3 linked regions of the Halorarum salinum genome follow. Each later gene encodes a partner of the first gene's protein in a complex. Links are inferred from orthologs where the notes say so. Each region holds a gene or a part of one and is shown in the gene's direction. Other genes may lie near its edges.

Region 1 (3,552 bases):
GCTACCTCCCGGGGGCGGTCGTCGCCCCCAGGCCCGCCGACGAGGCGGGGCTCGACGGCTGGCTCGGCGAGCTAGGGCTGTCGGAGGCGCCGCCGGTGTGGGCGAACCGCGGCGCCCGCGACGGCGAGCCGACCGCGTACGTCTGCGAGAACTACACGTGCTCGCCGCCGAACCACGAGCTGCGGGCGGCCCTCGAATGGGCGAGCGAGCGGGAGGAGTGACCCGCACGCGGCTCGACCGGGGGACGGGCCCCCACCGACGCCGAGCTACGGGGTGAGACGGCCGCTCGCACCCGTACGACGGCCACTTCGTGATGTTTAAGTAGGGTTCCCGTCTTGTACCGAACGGAGATACTGCAGGGGTGATCGGACCCCGAGTCCCGGGCGCGGACGCTCGAAGGGCGACGATACTGAACGCAGGTGTTGCGGTAGCCAAGCCTGGCCCAAGGCGCTGGGTTGCTAACTCAGTGGCGCAAGCCTCCGGGGTTCGAATCCCCGCCGCAACGCTGTCCAGCCACCAAAAAGACATGAGTGCAGAAGAACCAGAGGACGCGTCAGACGGCGAGGAGGAGGAGGACCTCCAGTACTTCGTCCGGATCGGCCAGACCGACCTGGACGGGACCAAGTCCGTCGAACGCAGCCTCACGGAGATGAAGGGTATCGGCCAGCGGACGGCGCGACTCGTCGCCGAGACCGCCGACGTGGACCGTACGGCCACGTTCGGACTGCTCGGCGAGGAGGAGATCGACGGCGTCGTCGACGTCGTCGAGAACCTCGAGGACCACGTCCCGTCGTGGATGGTCAACCGGCAGAAGGACTTCTTCACCGGCGAGACCACCCACAGGACGGGCGGTGACCTCCAGGAGAAGCGTCGCCACGACATCAACCGCATGAAGATGATCGACTCCTACAAGGGAGTCCGACACAAGCGCGGACAGAAGGTCCGCGGTCAGCGGACCAAGTCCACGGGGCGGTCCGAGGGCACCATCGGCGTCAACGTCGAGGAGATCCGCGAGGAGGCGGCCGAGGAGGCCGCCGCCGAGGAAGAGGAGGGTGACCTCGAATGACGACCGGCAACTCCACCAAGCGATACGAGACGCCGAACCACCCGTACCAGGGCGAGCGCATCGCACAGGAGTCGGACCTGCTCGGTCGCTACGGCCTGAAGAACAAGGAGGAACTCTGGCGCGCGCAGTCGGAACTGCGCGACTACCGCCGCGAGGCCCGGCGCCTCATCGGCGACGCGCAGGGCGACGTCGAGGTCGCGGGCGAGGCCGGCGAGGAGTTCGTCGACCGCCTGCGCCGCTACGGCATCCTGAGCGAGAACGACGGGATCACCGAGGTGCTGTCGCTCGACGTCACCGACGTGCTCGAGCGCCGCCTCCAGACGGTCGCCTACCGCAAGGGCGTCGGCCACACGCCCAAGCAGGCGCGCCAGTTCATCGTCCACGGCCACGTGACCGTCGACGACGCGCGCGTCACGCGGCCGTCCTACCAGGTACCGACCGCCGAGGAGGACTTCGTCTCCTTCGACGAGACGAGCCCCCTCGCGGACGAACTCCACCCCGAACGCGCGGAGGGTCAGTAAATGAGCGAATCAGAGAACACGCCACAGGGCGAGGGCACGTGGGCCATCGCCAACGTCTTCGCATCGTTCAACAACACGCTCATCACCGTCACGGACGTCACGGGTGCCGAGACGCTCGTGAAGTCCTCCGGCGGCGCCGTCGTGAAGCAGAACCGCGACGAGGCGTCGCCGTACGCCGCGATGCAGATGGCCGAGGGGGTCGCCGAGGACCTGCTCGCCCAGGGCATCGAGGGCGTCCACGTCCGCGTGCGCGGCCCCGGCGGGAACGCACAGAAGTCCCCCGGGCCGGGCTCGCAGGCGACCATCCGGGCGCTCGCGCGCGCCGGGCTTGAGATCGGCCGCATCGAGGACGTGACTCCCATCCCGCACGACGGCACGCGGGCGCCGAAGAAGAACCGGCTGTAACCCACCATGGCAGACGAATTCGACGTGGAGGTAGTCGCCCGGGACGACCGCTCGGCGAGCCTGCTCGTGCGGGGGCTCACGCCCGCCGTCGCGAACGGCATCCGGCGGAGCGTCCTCGCGGAAGTGCCGACGTTCTCCATCGACACCGTCCGGTTCGTGGAGAACACGTCGGTGATGTTCGACGAGATGGTGGCGCTCCGGCTCGGGCTCGTCCCGCTGACGACGCCGCTCGACGACTACGAGATCGGTGAAACCGTCACCGTCGCGCTCGACGTCGAGGGACCGGCGACGGCTTACTCGGGCGACATCGAGACGTCCGACGAGCGCGTCGTGCCCGCCGACGAGAACGTCCCCATCATCGAACTGAAGGACGGCCAGCGCCTCGAGTTCGAGGCCGACGCCGTCCTCGACACGGGGAAGAACCACGCCAAGCATCAGGCGGGCGTGGGCATCGGCTACCGCCACCTGCAGCGGGTGGAGGTCGTCGGCGACGCCGGCGAGTTCGAGGACGAGGAGCCCCGCATCCTCCGCGGCGTCATCGAGACGGAGGACGGCGAGTACGTCCACACGGACGAGTTCGACGCCGACCTCACGAACCGCTACCCCGGCAAGGAACTGGAGGTGACCGACGTCCCCGACGCGTTCGTCTTCAACGTGGAGTCGGACGGCTCCCAGGACGTCGACGAACTGATCCTCCGCGCGGTCGAGTCGCTGCAGGACCGCGCGGACGAACTGGCAACGAAGGTCGCAGTCTGAGACGACCATGTCCGCATCCCCCACACGAACGGCGTTCGCCCCCGCCACGAGCGACGCGTCGGCGACCGCCGTCGCCGCGCCGTCGACGGGTGGGACCGAAAGCCGTTTAACCGGGGATGCGGTACGACGGAGTGCCAGCAGGGATAGCCAAGTCAGGCCAACGGCGCAGCGTTCAGGGCGCTGTCCTGTAGAGGTCCGCAGGTTCAAATCCTGCTCCCTGCACTGTCACTCCGATTCTCTCGCGGCTCCGACGTGGGACCGTCGCTCCGGGACGGAGTCGACCCCCCGCGGAGCCACCACACTCCACTACGGAGGTTCACTATGAGTAGTAGCAAGACCAATCCGAGACTTCAGAACCTCATCGCCGAACTGAAGTCGGTCGCGCGCTCGTCCGACGCAGCCGTCTGGCAGGACGTCGCCGACCGGCTCGAAAAGCCGCGGCGCACGCACGCGGAGGTCAACCTCGGCCGCATCGAGCGGTACGCGAACGAGGACGAGACCGTCGTCGTGCCGGGCAAGGTGCTCGGCTCGGGCGTGCTCCGCAAGGACGTCACCGTCGCCGCCGTCGACTTCTCCGGCACCGCCGAGACGAAGATCGACCAGGCCGGCCGGGCGATGACGCTAGAGGAAGCGCTGTCGAACAACCCCAGCGGATCCGACGTACGGGTGATCCGATAATGAGCCTCGCCGAGTTCGACGCCGACGTCGTCGTCGACGCGCGGGACTGCATCATGGGTCGGGTCGCCTCCGAGGTCGCCCAGCGCGCGCTCGCCGGCGAGCGCGTCGCCGTGGTGAACGCCGAGC
Region 2 (2,706 bases), 1.4 Mb from region 1 along the record:
GCTGACGGTCGCCTGGCTCCTCGCCTGGTCGTTCGCGCTCCGGACCGTCCTCGGCGTGCTCGGCGTGCGGACGTCGGTCGGCAAGTCGTTTCTCGTGTTCAACGGCGCGATGTTCTCGAACAACGTGACGCCGTTCGGGCAGGCCGGCGGCGAGCCGGTGACGGCGCTGCTCATCTCGAAGATGACCGACACCGAGTACGAGCGCGGGCTGGCGGCCATCGCGAGCGTGGACACGCTGAACTTCGTCCCCTCCATCACGCTCGCGCTCGTCGGCGCGGCCTACTTCGCGACGGAGACGACGTTCGGCACCCGGCTCCGGGTCGCCACCGGCGTCGTCGTGCTCCTCGCCGTGGCGGTGCCGGGGCTCGTGTATCTGGGGTGGCGGCACAGGTATAGCCTGGAGCACCGCGTCGTCTCGGCGCTCACGCCGGTCGTCCGCCGGCTGGCGGGGCTGGTCCCCGGCGTCCCCGTCCCCGACCCGGACGCCATCGAGTCCCGCATCGGCCACTTCTTCGGCGCCATCGAGCGCGTCGCGACCGACCGCGAGGCCATCGCCCTCTCGCTCGGAGCCTCGACGCTCGGCTGGGGCTGCCAGATGCTCGGGCTCTGGGTCGCCTTCGAGGCCATCGGCGCGTCGGTCCCGCTCTCGGCGATGCTGTTCGTCGTGCCGATGGGCGCCATCGCGGGCGCCACCCCGTTGCCGGGCGGCGTGGGCGGCATCGAGGCGGTGCTCGTCGCCGTGCTGGCGGCGCTCCCGGGCGTGAACGTCGGCGCGGGGACGGCCCTCGCGGCGGTCGTCATCTACCGCGGCGCGGTGTTCTGGATCCCCGTGCTCGTCGGCGGGGCCGTCGTGGGCGTCGTGGGCGCGGACGGACTCGGGTGAGGGGCCACATCCTCCGGTCCGGCGCCCCCGTGAGCGAGTGACAGCCGCGACGGAGAGACGACGAGTTTAAACGCCGGGACGGTGAATCCGGCCGTATGGTCACTCTCTACGACGTCCCGGCGGCGGACCTCATCGAGGAGGTCGCCGACCGGCTCGAGGAGCGCATCGAGGAGCCGGAGTGGGCCGGCTTCACGAAGACGGGGACGGGCCGCGAACTCCCGCCCCAGCAGGAGGACTTCTGGTTCGTCCGGACCGCCTCCCTGCTCCGGAAGGTCGCCGACAACGGCCCCATCGGCGTCGAGCGGCTCGCCACCGGGTACGGTGGCTCCAAGGGCGGCTCGACGCGCTACCGCGTCTCCCCCGCCGAGCACGCCGCCGGCTCGCGGAAGATCATCCGGGTGGCGCTCCAGCAGCTCGAGGAGGAGGGCTTCGTCGAGACCGCCAAGGGCGAGGGCCGCCGGATCACCGACGAGGGTCGCGCGTTCCTCGACGAGGCCGCAGGCGACGTGCTGGAGGGCCTCGACCGGCCGGAGCTCGAACGCTACGCGTAGACCGGTTCGAGGCCGTTTTCGCGACGTCCCCCCTCGGCCGGGAGCGAGGCGGACGACGCCGCTCGACGGCGGACGACGGGGGCCGTGGGCGACCCGTCGCGGGGGCAGGTCCCCGGGGTAATCGCCCAACCGCGTCGACCGGTGTGATCGGCTGCCACGCGACCGCCGGAAACCGCAAGGGGGCGCGGAAGCCGAGAACAGCACCTTTATCACTCGCAGGAGGCGAATTTACCTAACGAGATTATCTCTCGGAGGTCAATGGTGACGGAGAAAACACAACCGGAGGTGAACATCGGACTCGTCGGCCACGTGGACCACGGGAAGACGACCCTCGTGCAGGCGCTCTCGGGGTCGTGGACCGACCAGCACAGCGAGGAGATGAAGCGCGGCATCTCAATCAGGCTGGGATACGCCGACGCGACGCTACGCAAGTGTCCCGAGTGCGACGAGCCCGAAGCGTTCACCGTCGAGGAGAGGTGCCCGGAACACGACGTCGAGACCGAGGTCCTTCGGACCGTCTCGTTCGTCGACGCGCCGGGCCACGAGACGCTGATGGCGACGATGCTGTCCGGCGCGTCCATCATGGACGGCGCCGTCCTGGTGGTGTCGGCCACCGAGGACGTGCCCCAGGCCCAGACCGAGGAGCACCTGATGGCGCTGGACATCATCGGCATCGAGAACATCGTCGTCGCCCAGAACAAGATCGACCTCGTGGGCTCCGAGCGCGCCCGCGAGAACTACGCGCAGATCCAGGAGTTCGTCGAGGGGACGGTCGCCGAGGGCGCGCCGATCGTCCCCATCAGCGCCGGACAGGGGATCAACGTCGACGTGCTCATCGGGGCGCTCGAGGAGGAGATCCCGACGCCCGACCGGGACGAGACGCTCCCCCCGCGGATGTACGTCGCGCGGTCGTTCGACATCAACCGGCCCGGCACGACCGCCGACGAGTTGCTCGGGGGCGTGCTCGGCGGGTCGCTCTCGCAGGGCACCCTCGAGGCGGGCGACGAGCTCGAACTCCGGCCCGGCCGCGAGGTCGAGGAGGGCGGCCAGACCGAGCACCGGCCCATCGAGACGAGCGTGCGTTCGCTCCAGGCCGGCGGCCGGTCGGTCGAGAAGGTCAGCCCCGGCGGTCTGCTCGGGGTCGGCACGGGTCTGGATCCGAGCCTGACGAAGGGCGACGCGCTCGCGGGGCAGGTCGCAGGCGAACCCGGAAGCCTGCCGCCGACGCGTGAGGCGTTCGAGATGGGGGTCGAACTGCTCGACCGCGTCGTC
Region 3 (2,846 bases), 1.0 Mb from region 1 along the record:
CGGTCGTCGCCACCGCGGAGCACGCCGAGGGCGGCGGCCACGCCGCTCCGAACGTCGTCGGCGGTCGTGGTGACGTGTTCGACGTCGTCGTCCTCGTAGGAGACGCCGTCCTCGGCCGCCGAGACGACGACGTCCGCGCGCTCGGGCAGGTCCGCGCCGGGTTCGACGGTGGTGAAGGTAGCCCCGCGGTCGCGGAGCTCTCCGACCGCGGCGTGATAGAGGGCGAAGTCCTCGGTGGCGACGACGATCACTACCCGGTTCTACGTCGCTTCGACGGCTTTACCGTGTCGGCGGTGCGGGACCGCCGGCGCCGCGGTCTCCCCCCGTAGTCCGGGGACTTCTTAAGCGATGACGACCGAGAACGGGCCGTGTCCGACCCGCTCACCACCGGCTCCGACGCCCTCGACACCCTCCTCGGCGGCGGCATCGAGCGCGGCGTCGTCACGCAGCTGTACGGCCCGCCCGCGGCCGGCAAGACGAACGTCGCGCTGACCGCCGCCGCGGAGGCGGCCATCGCCGGCGACGCCGTGCTGTACGTCGACACGGAGGACCTGTCGATGGAGCGGTTCCGGCAGATCGTCGAGGCGCGGACGGACGAGCCGGTCGAGGAGGTCGCCTCGCGGCTCATCGTCACCGAGGCGCTCTCCTTCGAGGAGCAGGGGGAGGCGGTCAGGGACGCCGAGGGGTTCGCCGAGTCGGTCGACCTCGTCGTGCTCGACTCGGCGACGGGCTTCTACCGGCTCGAACGCACCGGCGACCAGGAGGGCGGCGAGTCGCTGCGGACGGTCGCGACCCAGATCACCCACCTCCTCTCGCTCGCCCGCAAGCACGACCTCGCGGTCCTCGTCACCAACCAGGTGTTCACCGACCCGGACGCCGACCGGATCCGCCCGCTCGGGGGGAACACGCTCGAACACTGGACCGGCGTCGTCGTCCGACTCGACCGATACAGGGGTGGGAACCGTCGCGCGACCCTCGAGAAGCACCGCTCACAGCCCGCCGGCGGGACCGCACGGTTCCGGATCGCCGGCGGCGGCATCGAGGACGCCGACGAGCCCTGACCGGCCCGCTCCCCCGAAGAACGGTCGCCAGCGGGCGCGTAGGGACCCGAGACGGGAGTCGAGCGATTCAAGTAGCCGCCGCCGGTCCGTACTGGTATGAAGGATCAGAGCGGCCGTCAGAAGCGAAAGCGCACCGGCGGTCGACGCCGAACGCTCCGCAACAAGAAGCGCCACCAGCTCGGCCGCGAGCCGGCGGAGACGACCGTCGGCGAGCCCCGGTTCCAGACCGTCGCCTCCCGCGGCACGGGCGAGAAGGTCCGCGCGCTCTCGACGAACGTCGCGCAGGTGACCGACGGCGGCGAGACGACCGAGGCGGAGATCGAGGACGTCGTCGAGAACCCCTCGAACGTGAACTACGTTCGCCGGAACATCATCACGAAGGGCGCCGTCATCGAGACGAGCGCCGGACGCGCGCGCGTCACCTCCCGGCCGGGGCAGTCCGGCCAGGTGAACGCCGTCGTCGTGGACGAGTAGTCGCCGCCAGTTTTCCCGTTCGAGTCGACATCGGCGAGTGGCGAAGCGACGTCGCCGCCCGGCGCCGGACCCCGTTCCTCAAACTCACCCCCCGCCGGGCATCGGGTAGAGGCTCGCGGTGAACGCGACGACCTCGTCGGTGTCGTTCCGGGCGCCGTGGACGGCGCCGCGCTCGTGGAGCACGACGCCCGGCGCCGTCACCGGCTCCTCCTCGTCGTCCCGGAGCACCGTGACGGTGCCGCGGACGACGTGGAAGACGTTCGTGCTGTCGGCGTGCTCGTGGGGGTCGAGTTCGGCGTCCGGACCGAGCGCGAACGCCTTCACGAGCACGTCGTCGGTGGCGACCAGTTCGGCCGTCTCGACCGTCCCTTCGGCGGGGTCGAGTTCGGCCAGTGCGTCGGCGAGTCGGTCCATGGCGGGAGGTGTTCCCGCTGGACCAAAAGCGTGGGTGGGTGCCCGTCCGGTTCCCCCCGTCCCGGCGAGCGGGAGCAGCCCCGTCGCGTGCCTCGTCGCGCCCCCGGCGGGGCGCGTCCGTGATCAGGTGCCGTCCGTCGGTCGGTGGTCGGTCGATTCGACGCGGTCGGTCGACGTCGTGGGTCCGAGGGGGCGACTACGGCGGGCCGTTCCCGTTACCGTTCCCACGGTCGTCGCCGTCGTCGTCTTCGTCGTCTTCGTCGTCGTCATCGTCGTCCTCACCGTCGTCATCGTCGTCCTCACCGTCGTCATCGTCGTCCTCACCGTCGTCATCGTCCCCGTCGTCGTGGGGCGGCCCGACGTCGTCCGGCTTCCCGCGGTCGCGGTCCTCGTCGTCATCGTCGTCGGGTGGGCCGGCGTGGTCCGGTCGGCCCGCGTCGGCGGGTGCCCCGGCCTCCTCGGGCGACTTGTCGCCGGATGCGACGTCCCGGAGCGCCTCGCCGAGCGTCGTGTTCTCGTCGAGGTCACCCGCGAGGTAGGCGTTGATGACCGCGTGGACGTTCAGTGCACGCTCGGCGGCCTGATCGGGCATCTCACTCGGCGGGCCGCGCGTCTCGTTTTCGGCCTCGTCGTCCCCCTCGTCGGCGTACTCGAAGCCGCCCTCGACGAGCGTCAGCGAGTCGTTCTCGAGTTCGTACGCGAACTCGCCGGTGACGTTCTCGCCCGTCGCCGTCACCTCGAAGGCCGACTCGTCGGTCTCGAAGGTCACCGACCCGTTCGCGTCGGTGGTGCCGACCGAGTCGTTGTCGACGGCCACGTCGAGCCCCTCGACGCCGGAGCCGTTCGCGGTCACGACGAACGTCACCGTGCCGTTATCGTAGCCGGCGTCGGCCTCGT

What was found.
Region 2: HUG12_RS12435 (region 1) and HUG12_RS05285 share a complex: the UniProt entries of both Methanocaldococcus jannaschii proteins name them as parts of the 30S ribosomal subunit. The link is inferred for Halorarum salinum from one-to-one orthologs.
Region 3: HUG12_RS12435 (region 1) and HUG12_RS07260 share a complex: the UniProt entries of both Methanocaldococcus jannaschii proteins name them as parts of the 30S ribosomal subunit. The link is inferred for Halorarum salinum from one-to-one orthologs.

What each region holds. Positions count from the first base shown.
Region 1 is NZ_CP058579.1:2,518,723-2,522,274, forward strand. The notes cover bases 346-3,289. They hold HUG12_RS12435 (30S ribosomal protein S11), read left to right. Parts: upstream 346-1,587; coding sequence 1,588-1,992; downstream 1,993-3,289. Other genes in these bases: HUG12_RS12425 (30S ribosomal protein S13), read left to right, coding at 527-1,066; HUG12_RS12430 (30S ribosomal protein S4), read left to right, coding at 1,063-1,587; HUG12_RS12440 (DNA-directed RNA polymerase subunit D), read left to right, coding at 1,999-2,748; HUG12_RS12450 (50S ribosomal protein L18e), read left to right, coding at 3,070-3,289. Also shown: HUG12_RS12415 (thioredoxin domain-containing protein), read left to right, coding at 1-221; more of HUG12_RS12450, read left to right, coding at 3,290-3,426; HUG12_RS12455 (50S ribosomal protein L13), read left to right, coding at 3,426-3,552. UniProt on the Methanocaldococcus jannaschii protein: Located on the platform of the 30S subunit.
Region 2 is NZ_CP058579.1:1,115,915-1,118,620, reverse strand. It holds HUG12_RS05285 (30S ribosomal protein S19e), read left to right. Parts: upstream 1-978; coding sequence 979-1,434; downstream 1,435-2,706. Other genes in the region: HUG12_RS05280 (translation initiation factor IF-2 subunit gamma), read left to right, coding at 1,693-2,706; HUG12_RS05290 (lysylphosphatidylglycerol synthase transmembrane domain-containing protein), read left to right, coding at 1-883. UniProt on the Methanocaldococcus jannaschii protein: May be involved in maturation of the 30S ribosomal subunit.
Region 3 is NZ_CP058579.1:1,519,176-1,522,021, reverse strand. It holds HUG12_RS07260 (30S ribosomal protein S8e), read left to right. Parts: upstream 1-1,157; coding sequence 1,158-1,535; downstream 1,536-2,846. Other genes in the region: HUG12_RS07250 (hypothetical protein), read right to left, coding at 2,146-2,846; HUG12_RS07255 (cupin domain-containing protein), read right to left, coding at 1,620-1,949; radB (DNA repair and recombination protein RadB), read left to right, coding at 369-1,061; HUG12_RS07270 (hypothetical protein), read right to left, coding at 1-251.